4 regions of the Bradyrhizobium sp. CCBAU 45321 genome follow, and region 2 is predicted to be linked to each of the others. Evidence: predicted binding sites of a transcription regulator. Region 2 holds the regulator's gene; each other region holds the start of a gene.

Region 1 (2,180 bases), on a different contig from region 2:
GATCCGCAAGGCCCGGCCGCGCAACGGGGCATCCGGACCGGCGACGTCATCCTCAATGTCGGCGGCAAGGCTGTCAGCAATGTCGGCGAGGTCCGCTCCGAGCTGGCGCAGGCCAAATCATCGGGCAAGCGCAGCGTGCTGCTTCAGGTCAGAAGCGCGGAGGCCACCCGCTTCGTTGCGGTGCCACTCGCATAGCGCGAACTCGACCCTCACAAATCCAGGAAGGCGGCCTTCGGGCCGCCTTTTGCACACACGTCACGTCCGCACCAGGCCGGTCACATTCTCGTTAACGGCAGGGATGATGACCTGGTGCGTCCGAAAAAGCCGTGTTCGCTGATCACACTCGCAAGACACCTCAGTGCTCTGCGGCAACGCCGCCGCCGACCGGGGTCGCAAGCGTGGAACTTCGAGCCTCCCGGCGCTTTGTGGAACTCGCCGGTGGTTCACAAATGATCGGTGCCGACATGGATCGATTGAAGCTCTCGCTCAGGAGCGCGCTGCTGGTGGCGCCATTGGTGCTCGCAGGTGGAAACGCGCTCGGGCGCGACGACGGCCGCTACGCGAATTCCCCTCTCAAGCCATGGTTCGACAATTTGCGCAGCCATCTCGGTCCGTGCTGCTCGGATGCCGACGGTTTCGCCCTCGCCGATCTCGACTGGGAGTCGCACAACGGGCGCTACCGTGTCCGCATCGACGGGCAGTGGATCGACGTGCCGGACGAGGCCGTCATCACCGAGCCGAACCGCGCCGGCCGCACCATGGTGTGGCCGGTCAAGACTGCGTTCGGGATTTCGATCCGCTGCTTTATGCCGGGGAGCATGATCTGAGACCGGTCAGCGCGACCGCTTGGATGATTTGCGCTTCGATGATTTCTTGTTGGATGATTTCTTGGACGACGTCCTCGACGATTTCTTGGACGTCGTCTTGGCGCTCTTGCGCTTTGAAGCCTTCTTCGGGACCTTCTTGCCCTTCTTGCGTGCCTTCGACAGTCCGATCGCGATGGCCTGCTTGCGGTTCTTGACGCGGCCGCCGCGCCCGCCACGGCCGCTCTTCGCGGTGCCCTTCTTGTAGCGCCGCATCTCGGTGGCGACATCGCTGCCCGAGCTGCGTGAGTAGCGGCGCTTTTTTGCCTTGCGTGCCATGCATATTCTCCCTCGGCGGGGAGAACCATTCTGCACAGCCATGGTTCCGGGAGCGTGGAACGGCGCAGGCCTAAAGCGCGATGCGATGCTCTAGAAGGAGTTTGCCAGCTCGATCTCCGCTTCCAGCACCCGGATGCGCCGGGCGGCCTCGCTGAAGGACAGATCCCGCGCATATTGGCCGGGCTGGTAGGCCTCTTCGCTGAGCCGCTTCAGCTTGAGGCCCTGCGCCCGCGTCATCTGCTCGCCCAGGAAAAATCTGGCGTCGTATTTACCTTGAACCTGCATTTGGCTTCTCCGTCCTGAAATCGTGACTTGACTATATGTTCTTATTTTGTTCTAACAAGGCATGGACAACAGAATTAATGAAATTCGACGTAAAATCAGAGCCTTGAGGCTCGAGATGGCCGACGTCGAGGCGTCGGTGCGCGACCTCGTCGAGCGCGACCGCGACTGCACGGAAAGGGCCCTGGCGCAGATGGACCTGCGCCGGAGGATCAACCTCCTGATTGCCGAATGGAAGGCGGCCGGCGGCAGCGACGTTCTGCCTGACGTCCGCAACCGCGTGCGCCTTCGTCCCGTGAAGACTGCCGGCAATCCCGCGCGCGCACCCGAGCGCCGCTGAGATGGTTGGCCCCGGATCCTGAAGGCCGAGTGCCACCAAAGGCAGAGGACAAAGGACCCCCCGCAATGGCGGGCCCCTTACGTCTTCATGCGGCAGGAACTCCCTGGGTTAAAATGACGCGGGTAGCAAAACCGCGCGCTCAACAGGAGTTCCCAGCGAGCTGTTCCGATGCGTCATGACACTTCAAGTTTGCTTGTCCTCGGCCAGGATGAACACGGCGCCGGTAAGCGTCGCGCCAATCGCGAAGGTCGTCACCAAGGTAAGGGCGAAGACCATCGTGGCCTGGCTTCCGCCGTTGTTCAGCAGGTTGGCGACGGCTGGATTGGACAGGACCAGGGCGAGGCTGAAGGTGAGGCCGAGCGCGGCGCCCATCATTGCATGCGTCATCAGCTTGATCAGGCCGCTGGCAGAGACCA
Region 2 (2,180 bases):
CACCGAGCGCGATCTCGCCCTTGCCGCCGGAATGAATCATCCGCATCTCGCCGTCATCCGCCGCCCGAGGGTTGCCGTTCTCGCCACCGGCGACGAGCTCGTGATGCCAGGCACCACGCCTGGTCGTGGCCAGATCGTCTATTCCAACGGCTATGCCCTGCATGCGCTCGCCCGCAGCGAGGGCGCCGAGACCATCGACCTCGGAATTGCCGCCGATACGCTGGAGGCGACGTCCGCCGGCATCCGCAGCGCGCGCGAGAGCGGCGCCGACATCCTGATCACGACCGGCGGTGCGTCGGTCGGCGACCACGACCTGGTCCAGCAGGCGCTCAAGGGCGAAGGCATCGCGATGGCGTTCTGGAAGATCGCGATTCGGCCCGGCAAGCCGATGATGCACGGTCGACTAGGCGCGATGCGCGTGATCGGCCTGCCCGGCAATCCCGTGTCGTCCTACGTGTGCGCCTTCCTGTTCATGGTGCCCTTGATTCGCGCCCTGTCGGGCCGTTCAGCGATTCATCATCAGCGCGAGCGCGCCGTGCTGGGCCGCGATCTCGCCGCCAACGACCAGCGCGAGGATTATCTGCGTGCGCGGCTGGAGGTGCGCGACGACGGCACGCGCGTCGCCCTTCCCGTCAGCCATCAGGACTCCTCCCTGCTTGCGAATCTCGCTGCGGCACAGGTACTTCTCGTGCGTGCACCGTTCGCGCCGAAGGCCGAGGCAGGGACGCCTTGCGAGGTGCTCCGGCTGCCCGTCTGAGCCGCCCAGCCACACGCATTCCGCGAGTTTGGCCGCGTTCACCATAAATTAAGCAGTTGCGGAACACATATCGAACATATAGTGTCCGTTCATGATTTGTTTCGAGGATGTAGCGGCTTATTGCCGACTTCATCGTCTCGGAATCGAACGACATCAACCGGGGGACTTTGGTCGAGATGTTGACGCGCAAACAATACGAGCTTCTGCGGTTCATCAGCGAGCGTCTGAAGGAAAGCGGCGTGCCGCCGTCCTTCGACGAGATGAAGGATGCGCTCGACCTGCGCTCGAAGTCAGGCATCCATCGCCTGATCACTGCGCTCGAGGAGCGCGGCTTCATTCGCCGCCTGCCCAACCGTGCCCGTGCCATCGAGGTGATCAAGCTGCCCGAGCTCCAGGCCGCCGCCGGCAATCGCCGCGGCTTCACCCCGAGCGTCATCGAGGGCAATCTCGGCAAGGTGCGCGCGAGCTCCAGCCCGCCCGCGGACGAGGGCGAGCGCCCGGTCGCGGTGCCCGTGATGGGCCGCATCGCCGCCGGCACGCCGATCGAGGCACTGCAGACCCGCAGCCACACCATCAGCGTGCCGCCGGACATGCTCGGCTCGGGCGAGCACTACGCGCTCGAAGTGCGCGGCGATTCGATGGTCGAGGCCGGCATCCTCGACGGCGACATGGCGCTGATCCAGCGCAACGAGACCGCAAATACCGGCGACATCGTGGTGGCATTGATCGACGACGAGGAGGCCACGCTCAAGCGCTTCCGCCGCCGCGGCGCCTCGATCGCGCTCGAGCCCGCCAATGCCGCCTACGAGGTCCGCATTCTTCCGCCGAACCGCGTGAAGATCCAGGGCAAGTTGATCGGGCTTTACCGGAAGTACTGATACCGGAAGTCTCAAGCGCCGCGCGCGCTTCGATCGGCATCGGCGATCCAGGATCGGAGCGGATACTTGTCCGCTCCGGCTGGACGGTTTCTCTGGTTCTGCGCCGGCTGTCCGGTCCATCTTCCCGCGCGACATTCGCCCGCGCAGGCGCGCAGCCATTTCTGCTTCGCCGGTAGAGTTGTGCCGGCAGTGCTGATAGCTCCGGCCGAATGCAAGGACGCGAGGTTTGTTCCTATCGAATCCGGGAAAGATAATGTGATCGCGTGCTGCGAACGCGAGCCGCAGATTTGCCCATAACCGAGCAGAGCGTTGTATGCTTCCACTCTGATAGAGGCCTGCGCCTCGAAAGAGACGCGGGTCGCTATCCCAGCATGAGGAGCACCCGATGTGTGACTACAGCTTGCATGCCGTCGCGACGCGCCCCGCCGTAGTCGGCGAGACGATCGTCACGACAACCTTCCGCGGCACCTCGACGCGCGGCTTCGCTTCTGAAGCCGATCCCTCCGTCGCGGTCTGTCTGCTGCCGGGAACGGAGCTCGCTTTCG
Region 3 (2,180 bases), on a different contig from region 2:
CCATTGGCATGCGGATTGGCGCCCATGCGCCTGACGCCGTCGGGCGCGAGCGCCTGAAGCTCGGCAACGAGGGCGCCGTTGCCATCGAACAGCTTTTCCGGCTCGTAGCTGCGCATCCAGTCTTCGAGCACCTTGAGATGCGCCGGGTTCTCGCGGCAGCCTGCGACTGGCACCTGATGCGCGCGCCAAAAACCCTCGACCTTCTTGCCGTCGACCTCCTTCGGGCCGGTCCAGCCCTTCGGGCTGCGCAGCACGATCATCGGCCAGCGCGGCCGCTCGACGCTTGTGCGACCGTCGCGGGCATGTTGCTGGATCGAGCGGATGCTGGCGAATGCGACGTCCAGCGCATCGGCCATGGCCTGGTGCATCAATTTGGGATCGTCGCCCGTGACGAACAGCGGCTCGTGGCCGAACCCGCGGAAGAGGTCCCGGATCTCGGCGTCCTGCATCCGTCCGAGCACGGTGGGGCCCGCGATCTTGTAGCCGTTGAGATGCAGGATCGGCAGCACCGCGCCGTCATGGGCGGGGTTCAGGAACTTGTTGGAGTGCCAGGACGCAGCGAGCGGCCCGGTCTCGGCCTCGCCGTCGCCGACCACGCAGGCGACGATCAAATCCGGGTTGTCGAATGCGGCGCCATAGGCGTGCACCAGCGCATAGCCGAGCTCGCCGCCTTCGTGGATGGAGCCCGGCGTTTCCGGCGCGGCGTGGCTCGGGATGCCGCCGGGGAAGGAGAACTGCCGAAACAGCTTGCGCAATCCGTCCGTGTCGCGCGCAATATCGGGATAGATCTCGCTGTAGCTGCCTTCGAGATAAGTGTTGGCGACCATGCCCGGACCGCCATGGCCGGGACCGCAGACATAAATCACGTTGACATCGAGCGCCCGGATGACGCGGTTGAGATGGGCGTAGATGAAGTTCAGGCCCGGCGTCGTGCCCCAATGACCCAGCAGACGCGGCTTGATGTGCTCGGGCCGCAGCTTCTCGCGCAGCAGCGGATTGTCGAGCAGGTAGATCTGCCCGACCGAGAGGTAGTTGGCGGCGCGCCAATAGCGATCGAGCAGATCGAGGTCGCTGCTCGCTTCGGCCGTTTTTTGGTGGATTGTCATGTTCCTGCCGACCTTCACTTCGCGATCGTCACCAACCCGGTTCCGGGGCGATCGATCCGCCCGCCATGAAACGGGATGGTCGTGACGGCCGTGTTGCGTGAGGTCAAAGGCGGGCGCGCGAAGTTTGGGCAGCTCTACTGTGCATGGGGTTGTTTTCCCGCTTTTGGTTTGTGTTCTTGATTTGTTCCTATGACCTGCTATCTTGGATGCATGAGTCCAGCATCCTCTCATGCTCTCAAGCACCCGCCGGTCACGGCGCCCTCCGAGCCGGCGGGTGCGCCTTCAGATTTCCCCGAGCTTGGCGTCGCCATCGACCGCGCGCGAAGGCGAGGGCGGGGCGCACAATCCAATGCCAGCGGCCGCTACGAGGCAGAAGCGCGCGTCGCTTTCGATGACGGCTGGCAGAGCCTGGACGAGCTGCCGCCGTTCAAGACGACGGTGGCGGTCGACACCTCACGCAAGGTGATCACCCGCAACGATTCCCCCGACATCGGTTTCGACCGCTCGATCAATCCGTATCGCGGCTGCGAGCACGGCTGCGTCTATTGCTTCGCGCGGCCGACCCATGCCTATCTCGGCCTGTCGCCGGGGCTCGACTTCGAGTCAAAACTGTTCGTGAAGCCCGAGGCGCCTTCGCTGCTCGAGAAGGAGCTTGCGGCTCCCGGCTACGAGCCGCGAATGATCGCAATCGGCACCAACACCGATCCCTACCAGCCGATCGAGCGCGAGCGCAAAATCATGCGCGGCATTTTGGAAGTGCTGGAGCGCACCTCGCATCCCGTCGGCATCGTCACCAAATCGGCGCTGGTGCTGCGCGACATCGACATTCTCCAGCGGATGGCCAAGCGCAACCTCGCCAAGGTCGCGATCTCGGTCACCTCGCTCGATCCGAAGCTGGCGCGCACCATGGAGCCGCGGGCCTCGACGCCGCCGAAGCGGCTGGAGGCGCTGAAGCAGCTCTCGGAGGCCGGCATTCCCACCACGGTGATGGTCGCGCCCGTGATCCCCGCGCTGAACGATTCCGAGATCGAGCGCATCCTCGACGCCGCCGCCCATGCCGGCGTCAAGGAAGCC
Region 4 (2,180 bases), on a different contig from region 2:
ATCGGTTTCGGTGTCGAGCATGATGTACTGCATCAGAAGCCAAATCCCAGTTGCGTTGCTTTCGGCTTGAACCGTTCGATCAGCCCGGCAGCATCGAGACGATGCGGTGCGGGACGGTGATCGCTGAGGACGATGAACGGCAGTGCCTTGTTGCGGGGCACATGCAGCCGCGCGAGGTCGGCGAGGCGGATCGTGGTGGTGCGCCGCGTCGCGAGGATGCGTTCGACCGTCCTGGTGCCGAAGCCCGGCACCCGCAGCAGCTCCTCGCGGCTGGCGCGGTTGACGTCGAGCGGGAAGCGGTCGCGGTGGCGCAGCGCCCAGGCGAGCTTGGGATCGATGTCGAGCGGCAGCATCGCGCTGTCGTCGACGATCTCACCGACGTCGAAGCCGTAGAACCGCATCAGCCAGTCGGCCTGGTAGAGCCGGTGCTCGCGCAGCAGCGGCGGCTGTATCAGAGGCAAAGCATGGCTCGCGTCGGGGATCGGGCTGAAGGCGGAGTAATAGACGCGCCGCAGCCGGTAGGCGCCGTAGAGATTGGCGCTGGTGTGGAGAATGGTGTGATCGGAGGCGCTATCTGCGCCGACGATCATCTGCGTACTTTGTCCGGCGGGCGCGAAGCGCTGCGGTTTGGCCTTTGTCTTCGCGCTGCGGCTGTCCTCGGCCTCGTCCAGCTTCAGCCGCAGCCGGCCCATGGTGCGGCGGATCGCGCGCACGTCCTTCTCCGGCGCGAATTGCTGCAGGCTCGTCTCTTCAGGCATCTCGATGTTGATCGAAAGGCGGTCGGCATACTTGCCGGCCTCGGCGATCAGCGCGTCGTCGGCCTCGGGAATGGTCTTCAGGTGGATGTAGCCGCGGAAGTGATGCTCCTCGCGCAGTTTTCGCGCGACGTTCACCACTTGCTCCATCGTGTAATCAGGGCTGCGGATGATGCCGGAGGAGAGGAATAGGCCCTCGATGTAATTGCGCCGGTAGAAGTCGAGCGTGAGCTTGACCAATTCGTCGATGGTGAAGCGGGCGCGTGGGACGTTCGAGGAGGCGCGGTTGACGCAATAAAGGCAATCGTAATTGCAGGCGTTGGTCAGCAGCACCTTGAGCAGGGAGATGCAGCGTCCGTCCGGCGCGTAGGAATGGCAGATGCCCATGCTTGGGGCGGTCGAGCCCATGCCCTTGCCGTCGCTGGAATCCCGCTTCTCGGTGCCGCTGGAAGCGCAGGATGCGTCGTATTTGGCGGCATCCGCCAGAATCTCCAGCTTGCGTTGTACGTCCATGTTTGAATCTCTTTGATTCCGCTCATGAATCTTTGGATGCGCCAATTCGATTGACTCTGCCGGCGCCGTTAGCTTTATATTAGAACATATCATGAACAAATGAGCCAGCTGCTGGTTCTCTTTTTGAGAGCCATCGGCAATCACCTCTGAGGAGCGGCGAGCATGAGCGGCGCACGTATGAGCGCGCTTGCGATCCTGCGCGGCCAGATCGAGCGCATCGAGACGGCGGAGGTCGTGCATCCGCGCGATCGCATCGCCCTCGGCCATGGCGCGGCCGACGCCGTGCTGAAAGGCGGGCTCGCGCGCGCGGCGATCCACGAGGTGTTTTGCGAAGGGCGTCAGGGCGCGGCTGCGACGGGGTTCGTCATGGGCCTTGCGGGACGCGTGAGCGCGCGCCGGCCGCTATTGTGGGTGCGGCAGGATTTTTCGGAGCTCGAAACCGGTGCGCTGTCGATGAGCGGGTTATCCGAGCTAGGCCTCGACCCTCGCCGTGTGGTGATGGTGCGCGCCGCCGATGTCGAGAGTGCGCTGCGCACCTCGGCCGACGCGCTCGCCTGCGATGCGCTGGGCGCCGTCGTGCTCGAGCTCTGGGGCGATGTCAGGCAGTTCGATCTGGTGGCAAGCCGCAAACTGACGCTGGCCGCGCAATCTTCCGGCGTTACCGGCCTCTTGCTGCGCATGGCGGCGCAGCCGCTGCCTTCGACCGCGGAGACACGATGGATGCTGCGTGCGGCGCATTCGCCTCCGGGCTCGATGTGGAGTGCCTGGGGCGCGCCGGTGTTCGATGCCGAGCTCTTGCGCAATCGTCATGGCCCGTGCGGCCGGTGGATCATGGAATGGAATTGTGATGAGTGCCAGTTCAGTGAACCCTCGACGTATCCTCAGCCTGTGGCTGCCGCGCCTGCCCATCGA

Evidence for each region. Region 2 encodes LexA, which represses DNA repair genes until DNA is damaged. Its sites were predicted from a motif close to TGTTCNNNNTGTGTTCNG; they were not measured.
Region 1: ACM43_RS21015 (DUF3072 domain-containing protein) is a predicted target of LexA. The motif match lies at 1,464-1,481, and genes of this name have one in related genera.
Region 3: ACM43_RS13045 (PA0069 family radical SAM protein) is a predicted target of LexA. The motif match lies at 1,278-1,295, and genes of this name have one in related genera.
Region 4: ACM43_RS30965 (ImuA family protein) is a predicted target of LexA. The motif match lies at 1,349-1,366, and genes of this name have one in related genera.

What each region holds. Positions count from the first base shown of each region.
Region 1 is NZ_LFKZ01000124.1:169,700-171,879, reverse strand. Features, by position in the region: gene ACM43_RS21030 (Do family serine endopeptidase) at 1-195, shown strand, start outside; gene ACM43_RS21025 (hypothetical protein) at 450-827, shown strand; gene ACM43_RS21020 (DUF6496 domain-containing protein) at 834-1,142, opposite strand; gene ACM43_RS21015 (DUF3072 domain-containing protein) at 1,233-1,427, opposite strand; gene ACM43_RS21010 (hypothetical protein) at 1,543-1,764, shown strand; gene ACM43_RS21005 (hypothetical protein) at 1,948-2,180, opposite strand, start outside.
Region 2 is NZ_LFKZ01000014.1:44,446-46,625, reverse strand. Features, by position in the region: gene ACM43_RS01895 (molybdopterin molybdotransferase MoeA) at 1-757, shown strand, start outside; gene lexA (transcriptional repressor LexA) at 934-1,635, shown strand; gene ACM43_RS01885 (hypothetical protein) at 2,021-2,180, shown strand, end outside.
Region 3 is NZ_LFKZ01000110.1:5,398-7,577, forward strand. Features, by position in the region: gene ACM43_RS13040 (phosphoketolase family protein) at 1-1,106, opposite strand, end outside; gene ACM43_RS13045 (PA0069 family radical SAM protein) at 1,317-2,180, shown strand, end outside.
Region 4 is NZ_LFKZ01000129.1:239,140-241,319, reverse strand. Features, by position in the region: gene ACM43_RS30975 (UdgX family uracil-DNA binding protein) at 1-33, opposite strand, end outside; gene ACM43_RS30970 (putative DNA modification/repair radical SAM protein) at 33-1,268, opposite strand; gene ACM43_RS30965 (ImuA family protein) at 1,431-2,180, shown strand, end outside; gene ACM43_RS30960 (Y-family DNA polymerase) at 2,116-2,180, shown strand, end outside.